2 regions of the Streptomyces sp. NPDC107562 genome follow, and region 1 is predicted to be linked to the other one. Evidence: riboswitches for the same ligand, from Rfam matches in the RefSeq annotation. Region 1 holds a riboswitch; the other holds the start of a gene.
The links. Region 1 has a riboswitch for cyclic di-AMP ahead of ACZ7LV_RS23250 (transglycosylase SLT domain-containing protein). Riboswitches for the same ligand answer to the same signal wherever they lie in the genome.

Region 1 (4,888 bases):
GCGCCGCGCTCCGCGTGCGGTCCGCTGAAGCCCTCCCAGGGGTCACGCCCATGCACATCCGTACGTCCTTCCCCTACGAGACGACTCACGAGGACCTCCGTATCCCGCTGCCCGACGGGACCCGGTTGTACGCGCGCGTGTGGCGCCCGATCACCGACGAACCCGTGCCCGCGCTCCTGGAGTACCTCCCGTACCGCCTGACCGACTGGACCGCGCCCCGCGACCACCAGCGCCACCCCTGGTACGCCGGCCACGGCTACGCCTCCGTCCGCGTCGACGTGCGCGGGCACGGCAACAGCGAGGGCACGCCGACGGAGGAGTACTCGGCGACGGAGCTGGGCGACGGCGTCGAGGTGGTGAACTGGCTGGCCGCGCAGGCCTGGTGCGACGGCAAGGTGGGCATGTTCGGCATCTCCTGGGGCGGATTCACCTCCCTGCGGATCGCGGCCCTCGCGCCCGGGCCGCTCAAGGCGGTCGTCAGCGTCTGCTCCCCGGACGACCGTTACGACAACGACGGGCACTACCTGGGAGGTTCCGTCCTGGCGGCGGACATGCACGCACGGGCGGCGACCCTGCTCGCCTTCGCCTGCCGGCCACCCGATCCGCGGTACGTCGGCGACGCCTGGCGGGACATGTGGCTGCGGCGCCTCGAAGAGGTCGAGCCCCTCATCCACACCTGGCTCGGCCACCAGGTGCGCGACGAGCACCGGCGGGCCGGCGGTGCCGTCGACGACTACGGCGCGGTCGAGGCCGCCGTGCTCGCGGTGGGCGGCTGGCACGACCCGTACCGCGACACCGTGCTCCGTCTGGTCGAGCGCCTTCCGGCCGACCGTGTGCGCGGCCTGATCGGGCCCTGGTCGCACCAGTACCCCGACCGCGACCTGCCGCCCGGCCCGGCGATCGGCTTCCTCCAGGAGACCCTGCGCTGGTGGGACCACTGGCTCAAGGGCAAGGACACCGGGGCCATGAGCGAACCCCTGCTGCGGTCGTACGTGATGGACGCGCATCCCCCGGCGCCCCGGTACGGGACGCTGCCCGGCCGCTGGACCGGTGAGCCCGCCTGGCCCTCCCCCCATGTGACGACGGTCACGTACGCCCTCCAGGGCGCGCCCGTACTCGTCCGGTCACCCCAGCACACGGGCGTCGACGCGGGGCGCTTCCTCCCGTTCGGCAGGGAGGCCGACCTGCCGCCGGACCAGCGGGAGGAGGACGCGCGCGGGGCGAGCTTCGACTTCGCGGTGGCGCGCGAGACCTGGGTACTGGGGCGGCCACGGGTGCGGCTGCGGCTGACCTCGCAGGTGCCGCGCGGGCAGGTGGTCGCGCGCGTGTGCGACGTGACACCGGACGGCTCCTCGACGCTGGTGACGCGGGGGGTGCTGAACCTGTCGGCGCGCGAGGGGCGGGGCCGGGCCGTGCCGTGGACCCCGGGGACCACCGAGGACGTCACCGTCGAGCTAGACGGCATCGGATACGCCTTCCCGCCCGGCCACCGCATCCGCCTCTCCCTCGCCTCCGCGTACTGGCCCTGGATCTGGCCCCAGCCGGACTCGGCGGCCGGCTTCACCGTGGATCCGGCCGGCAGCACTCTCGAACTGCCGGTACGCGCGCGTACCGCGGTCCCGTCCCCCACGTTCGAGGAACCGGAGCAGTCCGCACCCCTCGGCGCCGCCGAGGCGGCCACCCTCGACGAACCGCATCCCGAGCGCCTGGTGGTGCGGGACGTGGCCAAGGGCGAGTGGCGGCTGGAGGTCCGTCCGGACCACGGCGACCTGCGCGCGTACCCCGACGGGCTGGAGCTCACCGAGGACACGCTGGAGACGTACACGGTCCGTGAGGCCGATCCGCTGTCCGCCCGCACCCGCTCGGACCGGACGATCCGGCTGCACCGCCCGGAGCTCGCCTGGGACACGACGGTCCGCACGCGTGCGGAGATCACCTGCACCGCGGAGGAGTTTTTGACCTCAAATGAGGCGATTTGCACCTATGGCACCGAGGTGGTCTTTCATCGCACATGGGAGAAGCGCGTTCCACGGACCGCCGGTTGACTAGGACTTGGGCCTATTGCCCGATTTGCCATTCTTCTGCCCGCACGTGAGTTGGCTCACTCGGGCGTCTTCACGAGTCCCTTACACGACTGCCGCGATCCGCCTTTGCGCACGGCCGAGTTGACTCTTTTCGGCTGCAAAGGATCACGAGCGGTCAAGTCGCCTTTCGAAGATCAAATCCCGCGATAGGTGAAACGACCTCTTGTTTCGGACATGTGCTCTCGCATACGTTCCGGGCGAGTCGGGCGGAACGCCGAATCCTGCCGCCGCCCGCGCCACCCATGACGGACTCACTCACCGCACGGCAGGAGCGGGGGACCCAGGTAGGCCGCCGGACCGGACGCCGCACACCACGGCACACCGGAACGGCTCGGGGTGAAGTCGCACTCGCAAGAGGCGGCCGGGCAGCTCCCCGCCCGAACCCGACAGCTCACCTCGCAGGCGCCGGAGAGGACAGTCCCCATGACTGCAAACGGTCAGATCAGTCGTACCCGCACTGCCCGCATCGCCCGCAGGCTCGCCCTCGCAGGCACCGGCGCCGCCGTACTCGCCCTGCCGCTGATCGGCGCCACCAGCGCCTCCGCGGCCGCGCCCACGGCCATGCCCTCGACCGTCAAGTACTACACGAACAACCTCGACGGCTGGATCCGCCAGTCCCTCGACGTCATGGCGCAGAACGGCATTCCCGGGTCGTACAACGGCATCTACCGCAACATCATGCGCGAGTCGTCCGGCAACCCGAAGGCCATCAACAACTGGGACTCCAACGCCGCCAAGGGCACCCCGTCCAAGGGCCTGCTCCAGGTCATCGACCCCACCTTCGAGGCCTACCACGTGACCGGCACGGCGTACGACCCGTACGACCCGGTCGCCAACATCACCGCCGCCTGCAACTACGCGGCCGACCGCTACGGCTCCATCGACAACGTCTTCGGCCCGTACTGAGCCTCGGCCAGCAGCCGTTCGAGGACGACGGCGATGCCGTCGTCCTCGTTCGACAGGGTGATCTCGTCGGCCACCGCCTTGAGCTCGGGGTGGGCGTTGGCCATGGCCACGCCGTACGCGGCCCAGTCGAACATGGGGATGTCGTTGGGCATGTCCCCGAAGGCGATGGTCCGCTCCGGGCTCAGGCCCAGGTGCCGGGCCGCCAGCGCCAGCCCCGTCGCCTTGGTGATGCCGCACGGCTGAAGCTCGACCGTCCCCGGCCCCGACATGGTGACGGTCGCGAGCGAGCCGACCACCGCGCGGGCCACCGCCGCCAACTCGTCGTCCGACAGCGACGGATGGCGCAGCAGCACCTTGCTGATCGGCGCGCACCACAGGTCCTCGCGACGATCGATCCGCACCGCGGGCAGCGTGGGGTGCGGCATCAGATAGCCCGGCTCGATGAGGGTGAGCCCGTCGACGCCGTCCTGGTCGACGGCCGCGTACACCTGGCCGACCTCGGCCTCGATCTTGCCGAGCGCCGTCTCGGCCAGCTCCCGGTCCAGCGTGACGGACCACAGCAGACGATCCGCGCCGACGTCGTACAGCTGGGCGCCCTGGCCGCACACCGCGAGCCCGCCGCCGAGGATCTCCAGCAGCGGCCGTACCCGCGGCGCCGGCCGGCCGGTCACCACCAGATGCCGGGCCCCGGTCGCCGAGACCCGCGCGAGCGCGGCGAGCGAGCGGTCGGAGACCGTGTCGTCGCCGCGGAGCAGCGTTCCGTCCAGGTCAGTGGCGATGAGGGCGTAGTCGGTGCGCGCGTACTCGGTGCGCGCGGCATATGCGGTGGGTGCGGCCATGATCAGAGAATACGGACACCGGACCCCCACCGTTCATTCCCAACTACCTTCCCACTGTCCGCTTTTCACCCCCACGTGGTGCCCGCCGGCTCCTTGATCGTGGTGTTGACGCGGTTGAACAGGTTCGTCAGGGAGACGGCCAGGATCAGCGCCGACAGTTCCCTCTCGTCGAAGTGGTCGGCGACCTCGTCCCACAAGCCGTCCGGAACCGCCTCCTCGGACCGGTCCGCCAGCCGCGTCACGGTCTCCGCGAGGGTCAGCGCGGTGCGCTCGGCGTCGCTGTAGAAAGGCGCGTGCCGCCAGGCGGCGACCGAGGCGATGCGCTCCTCGCTTGCGCCCGCTTTACGCAGATTGTCCACATGTCCGTGGACGCAGGCGCCGCAGCCGTTGATCTGGCTGACCCGCAGCCCGACCAGTTCCGCGACCTCCCGGTCCAGCCCGCTCTCCCCGATGGCCTGGAGGAGCGCCCCGACGCCCTTCAGCGCGCCCGGGAGGACGTACGCCGGGTTCGTCATCCGTGCCTGCATGGTGGTGCCTCCTGTTGTCAGTGACCGGTGCGATCCTTGCCTTCACCGCACTGACGGATCGGGGGCGGTCGTTGTGACGGATCGACGGGACGGATCTTCTGTCCGGCGGCGCGCTACACCTTTCGGGACATTCGGAATCTTTCCGGCCTGTCGGACACTGCCCAAGACAGGTGCCGCCGCCGTAACGTGATCCGCGACCGCATGGACCGCGCGTACGAAAGTGAGGCAGCACCCCATGCCCCCCTTCGATGTCCCCGAGGGCGACCCCTTCGGTCCGCACAACCTTCCGTACGGCGTGTTCTCGCCCGCCGGGTCCGCCGAACGGACCGTGGGCGTCCGTCTCGGCGACCACGTCCTCGACGCCGGCGCGGCGGCACTGGCGCTCGGCTCCCCGTACGCCGAACTGCTGGCCCGCCCGACCCTGGGCCCGCTGCTCGCCGCGGGCCGCACGGCCTGGTCCGACGTCCGGCGCGCACTGACGGCCTGGGTCACCGTGCCGTCCCACCGCGAGTCCCTCGCGCCCCTGATGCAC
Region 2 (4,888 bases), on a different contig from region 1:
CCCAGACGTTCGCGTACCAGGGGCGGTCGGTCGTGCCCTGGTCGGTGCGCGACTGCCGGGCGGCGTCCGGGTCGATCACGACGTAGCCGGTCTCGCCCGGCATCACGTAGTGCAGCCGCTGCCGGATCTGCTGCTCCGCGTACGCGTCGTCCTGCCAGCGTGCCTTGAGGTCGCGCAGTTCCTCGACCCGCGCCTCGGCCTGCTGCCGCTGCTCCCGCAGGTCGGCGATCTCGGCCCGCTGGGCGACGTACTGCCTTATCGGGTAGGCGAGCGCGACGACGAGGGAGCAGACGACGAGGGCGAGCAGGGCGGCGCGGCCGGTGAGCCGGGAGCGGCGGGCCTGGCGGCGGGTCTGCGACCGGTAGACACGGGCCGCGGTCTGCTCGCCCAGCAACCTGAGCCTGGTCGCGGTGGAGAAACGGTCCCGTTCCTTCACGGCCATCTGGCTCTCGCCTCCCCATGCCTGCGTGGTGCACACGCGCGTACGTCCCCGCACACGGTACGGGACCGGGTGCGGGGACGTACGGACGACGCTTCCTACGAGGGCGTCGCTCAGCCCTTGAAGCGGGGGAAGGCGCTGCGGCCGGCGTACACCGCGGCGTCGTCGAGGATCTCCTCGATGCGCAGCAGCTGGTTGTACTTGGCCACGCGCTCGGAGCGGGCCGGGGCGCCGGTCTTGATCTGGCCGCAGTTGGTGGCGACGGCGAGGTCGGCGATGGTGACGTCCTCGGTCTCGCCGGAGCGGTGGGACATCATGCACTTGAAGCCGCTGCGCTGGGCCAGCTCGACGGCGTCCAGGGTCTCGGTCAGGGAGCCGATCTGGTTGACCTTGACGAGCAGGGCGTTGGCGGCCCCGTCCTCGATGCCGCGGGCCAGGCGCTCCGGGTTGGTGACGAACAGGTCGTCGCCGACGAGCTGGACCTTGTCACCGAGCTTCTCGGTGATGGTCTTCCAGCCCTCCCAGTCGTCCTCGAACAGCGGGTCCTCGATGGAGACCAGCGGGTACGCGTCGACGAGCTCCGCGTAGTACTCGGTCATCTCGGCGGCCGAGCGGTCCTTGCCCTCGAAGGTGTAGACGCCGTCCTTGTAGAACTCGGAGGCGGCGACGTCGAGGGCGAGGGCGATCTGCTCGCCGGGGGTGTAGCCGGCCTCCTTGATGGCCTCGAGGATGAGGTCGAGGGCCTCACGGTTGGAGCCGAGGTTCGGGGCGAAGCCGCCCTCGTCGCCGAGGCCGGTGGCCAGGCCCTTGCCCTTCAGCACCTTCTTGAGGGTGTGGTAGACCTCGGTGCCCCAGCGCAGGGCCTCGGAGAAGGACTCCGCGCCGATCGGGGCGATCATGAACTCCTGGATGTCCACGTTGGAGTCGGCGTGCGAGCCGCCGTTCAGGATGTTCATCATCGGCACCGGCAGCAGGTGCGCGTTGGGGCCGCCCAGGTAGCGGAAGAGCGGCAGGTCGCTGGCCTCGGAGGCGGCGTGCGCGACGGCGAGCGAGACGCCGAGGATGGCGTTGGCGCCGAGGGAGCCCTTGTTGTCGGTGGCGTCCAGGTCGAACATCGCCTGGTCGATCAGGCGCTGCTCGGTGGCGTCGTAGCCGACGAGCTCCGGGCCGATCTGCTCGATGACGGCCAGGACGGCCTTCTCGACGCCCTTGCCGAGGTAGCGGTTGGGGTCGCCGTCGCGGAGTTCGATGGCCTCGAAGGCGCCGGTGGAAGCGCCGGACGGAACGGCGGCACGACCCGTGCTGCCGTCGTCGAGGCCGACCTCGACCTCGACCGTGGGGTTGCCTCGGGAGTCCAGGATTTCCCGGGCTACGACGACGTCGATGGACGGCACGAGCATCTCCTTCGTGGATGTGACGCGATGGGCAGGACCGCGGCGGCTCTGCGAGACGAGCCTAACCGGCTCCGTGCGATCGGCCAGCCGGTCGCCCCTCTAGAGGACCGAACCGAGAGTAAATTGTTTCCGAACGAAACAAAGACGGGGGTGCACCGCACGGCGAGCGGCGCACGAAAAAGCCCCGCCCCGGTGCGTACGGGGGAAGACGCACCGGGGCGGGGAGCCCGTGGGGACGGGGGGTGACCCTCACGGGAGCCCGGGGGGCCTCCGGCGGGTCGGCGGCGGACCGTTCTACTTCAGGTGCAGCTGCTGACCCGGGAAGATGAGGTCGGCGTCCTCGACGATGTCCTTGTTCAGCTGGAACAGCTTCTCCCAGCCACCCTTGACGTCGTGGTCGGCGGCGATGGTGCTGAGGGTGTCACCCTCGACGACCTTGTACTCGCCGTCGCCCTTCTTCACCTTGTCGCCGGTCGGCGTGGTGACGGTCTCCTTCGCGGCCGGACGCTCCGCGGAACGCGAAGCCGGCTGCTCCTCGGTCGCGCGCGTCTCGGTGCCGGTGCTCTGCGACTCGTCGGCGGCGGCTCCGCCGCCGGTGTAGGTGGCGTTCGACAGGCCGGTGCCGCAGACCGGCCAGGCGCCCTTGCCCTGACCCGCGAGCACCTTCTCGGCGATCTGGATCTGCTGCTCCTTGGAGGCCTGGTCGGCCGTGCCGGCGAACTGCGTGCCGCCGTACGCGGCCCAGGTGGAGGCGGAGAACTGCAGACCGCCGTAGTAACCGTTGCCGGTGTTGATGGACCAGTTGCCACCGGACTCGCACTGGGCGACGGCGTCCCACTCGGAGGCCGTGGCGGCGGAGGCGCTGCCGGCCGCCATCAGCGGGGCGGCGACGGCGGCGGCGCCGGTGACGCCGACGGCGGCGATGGCGCGAACGGTCTTGGACGCACGACGGTGCTTGCCCTTGCTGGAAAACAGCATGGTTGATCCCCTCACCGACGCCTGCGAGGTGAGCTGTCGGGTTCGGGCCGGTTGAGTTGCCCGGCCACACCTCCCTGGGAGGCGTGGCTTCACCCCAAGCCGGTTCCGGCGCTGAGTCTCCTCAACTGCCGGGTCCGGCACCTACCTTGGGTCCCCCGCTCCTGCCTACGGCGCTTGACGCGACGACTGTTCCCGGAGGGCCGCTGGCAGGATTCGGCGTTGCGGCACCCGGGGCTCGTGGTGACGAGCGGTCACGACCGTAGACAGGCGATCGACGGAATTTCAAAGACGATCAGGGCTTCTGAGACTCATCCCACACTTTCACCAAATCGGACATTCGGCTCGAAGTGTGACGTGAACTCCCGCTGTTCCCGGGCCGTTTCCCGCCCTACCTGCCGACCGACTCCGCGCCGACATCCAGCGACTGACCGGGGACGATGTGGTCCGGGTCGCCACCGAGGGCGTCCTGGTTGACGACGTACAGCGAGGCCCATCCACCCTGCACGCCAAGGGAGTCGGCGATGCCCCAGAGGGTGTCGCCGTCCTGGACCGTGTACGCGTCGTCGAGGCCCGGACGCCCGGCGGCACCGTCCCGCGAGGCGTGCCGCCCCGAGGAGCCGCCGGCGCGCTCGCCGTCCTCGTCCGCACTGCCTCCCCGGTGCTTGCCGGAGCCGAGGAGGCCCGTGCCGGTGAGGTTCGAGGCGCTCGGGGTGCTCGAAGGCACGCCCGAGGGCGAGGAACTTGAGGGAGATTCGCCCGATTCGGGGGATTCGCTGGAACCGGTGGACTCGCCGGAGCCGGGCGAGGTCGAGCCCTCGGCACCCGGGGAGCTGGAGCCGCCGGACGGGGTGGATTCGCCGGATTCCGAAGGGTTCGCGGAGTTCGCGGGTGTGCGGGACTCCCCGGCACCGCGGGAGCTGCCGGACCCCTTGGCATCGCCGTCCCGGTCGGAGGCGCCGGAGGAGGCGCGACCGGACGAGTGGGACAATCCGAGCGAGTTGGACAGACCGCCCGTATCGCCGCTTCTCGTGTAGAGCGGCGTACTGGACGCGTCACCGACCACACCCGTGTCGACCGTGGCCGACTCGGAGTCCGCTTCCAGCCCCACCAGCGGGCCGCAGGTCGCCCAGGCGCCGACGCCCTGGTCCGCGAGGACCTTCTCGGCGACGGCGATCTGCTGCGAACGGCTGGCCAGGTCCGCGCTCGCGGCATAGGTGAGGCCGCCGTGCTTCTCCCAGTCCCGCTGGGAGAGTTGGAGTCCGCCGTAGGAGCCGTTGCCCGTGTCGGCGCTCCAGGAGCCGCCGGTCTCGCACTCGGCGACCCGGTCCCAGGTCGTCCCACTGGCCGCGCTCGCGCCGGTGGCGGCGAGGAGGGGGAGGGCGATGGCGGAGCCGGTCACGCCGGCCGCGACGACGAGTGCGGGCGCCTGACGGGGGCGACGGTGACGACCGTTCCCGGAGAGCATGCGGGGACCTTTCGCGTGACAGCGGGGACCTGCGCGGCCGGTGAAACCGAAAGGCCGTGCTGAGGGGTGAAGGTATAGGCAGACGATCACTTGTCACAAGTTCATGCCGCGCAGATCACGTGAAGATCACATAGTTGAAAGCCCGTCACTTTTCCCGCACAGGCGTGAACTCCACCGGCAGCGTCCGCAGACCTCGCATGATGAGCCCGCCCCGCCAGCGCAGTTCGGCGGGATCCGCGGCGAGCCGCAGGTCAGGGAGGCGGGTCAGGAGGGTGGCCAGCGCGGTCCGGCCCTCCAGACGGGCCAGCGGCGCCCCGAGGCAGTAGTGGAGGCCGTGGCCGTAACCGAGGTGCTGGTTGTCACGGCGGGAGAGATCGAGCGTGTCCGGGTTCGCGAACCGCTCCGGATCCCGGTCGGCGGCGGCGAGGACGACGAGCACCGGGTCGCCGGGTGCGATGTCCTGGCCGCCGAGGGTGAGCGGCTGGGTGGCGAACCGCCAGGTGGCGAGTTCGACGGGGCCGTCGTAGCGCAGGAGTTCCTCGACACCGGTCTCCAGCAGGGCCTGTTCACCACGGGCCAACGACTCCTGGAGCAGGGCGCGTTGGGCGGGGT

Region 2: linked by a shared signal. The riboswitch ahead of ACZ7LV_RS32860 (transglycosylase family protein) and the one ahead of ACZ7LV_RS23250 (transglycosylase SLT domain-containing protein) in region 1 are both predicted to bind cyclic di-AMP.

The regions. Positions count from the first base shown of each region.
Region 1 is NZ_JBVKBE010000008.1:249,847-254,734, forward strand. Features, by position in the region: gene ACZ7LV_RS23240 (hypothetical protein) at 1-28, shown strand, start outside; gene ACZ7LV_RS23245 (CocE/NonD family hydrolase) at 51-2,045, shown strand; cyclic di-AMP (ydaO/yuaA leader) riboswitch at 2,327-2,504, shown strand; gene ACZ7LV_RS23250 (transglycosylase SLT domain-containing protein) at 2,508-2,990, shown strand; gene ACZ7LV_RS23255 (HAD family hydrolase) at 2,954-3,829, opposite strand; gene ACZ7LV_RS23260 (carboxymuconolactone decarboxylase family protein) at 3,895-4,356, opposite strand; gene fahA (fumarylacetoacetase) at 4,592-4,888, shown strand, end outside.
Region 2 is NZ_JBVKBE010000016.1:100,825-105,712, forward strand. Features, by position in the region: gene ACZ7LV_RS32850 (FtsB family cell division protein) at 1-442, opposite strand, end outside; gene eno (phosphopyruvate hydratase) at 553-1,833, opposite strand; gene ACZ7LV_RS32860 (transglycosylase family protein) at 2,128-2,811, opposite strand; cyclic di-AMP (ydaO/yuaA leader) riboswitch at 2,815-2,994, opposite strand; gene ACZ7LV_RS32865 (transglycosylase family protein) at 3,200-4,276, opposite strand; gene ACZ7LV_RS32870 (cytochrome P450 family protein) at 4,422-4,888, opposite strand, start outside.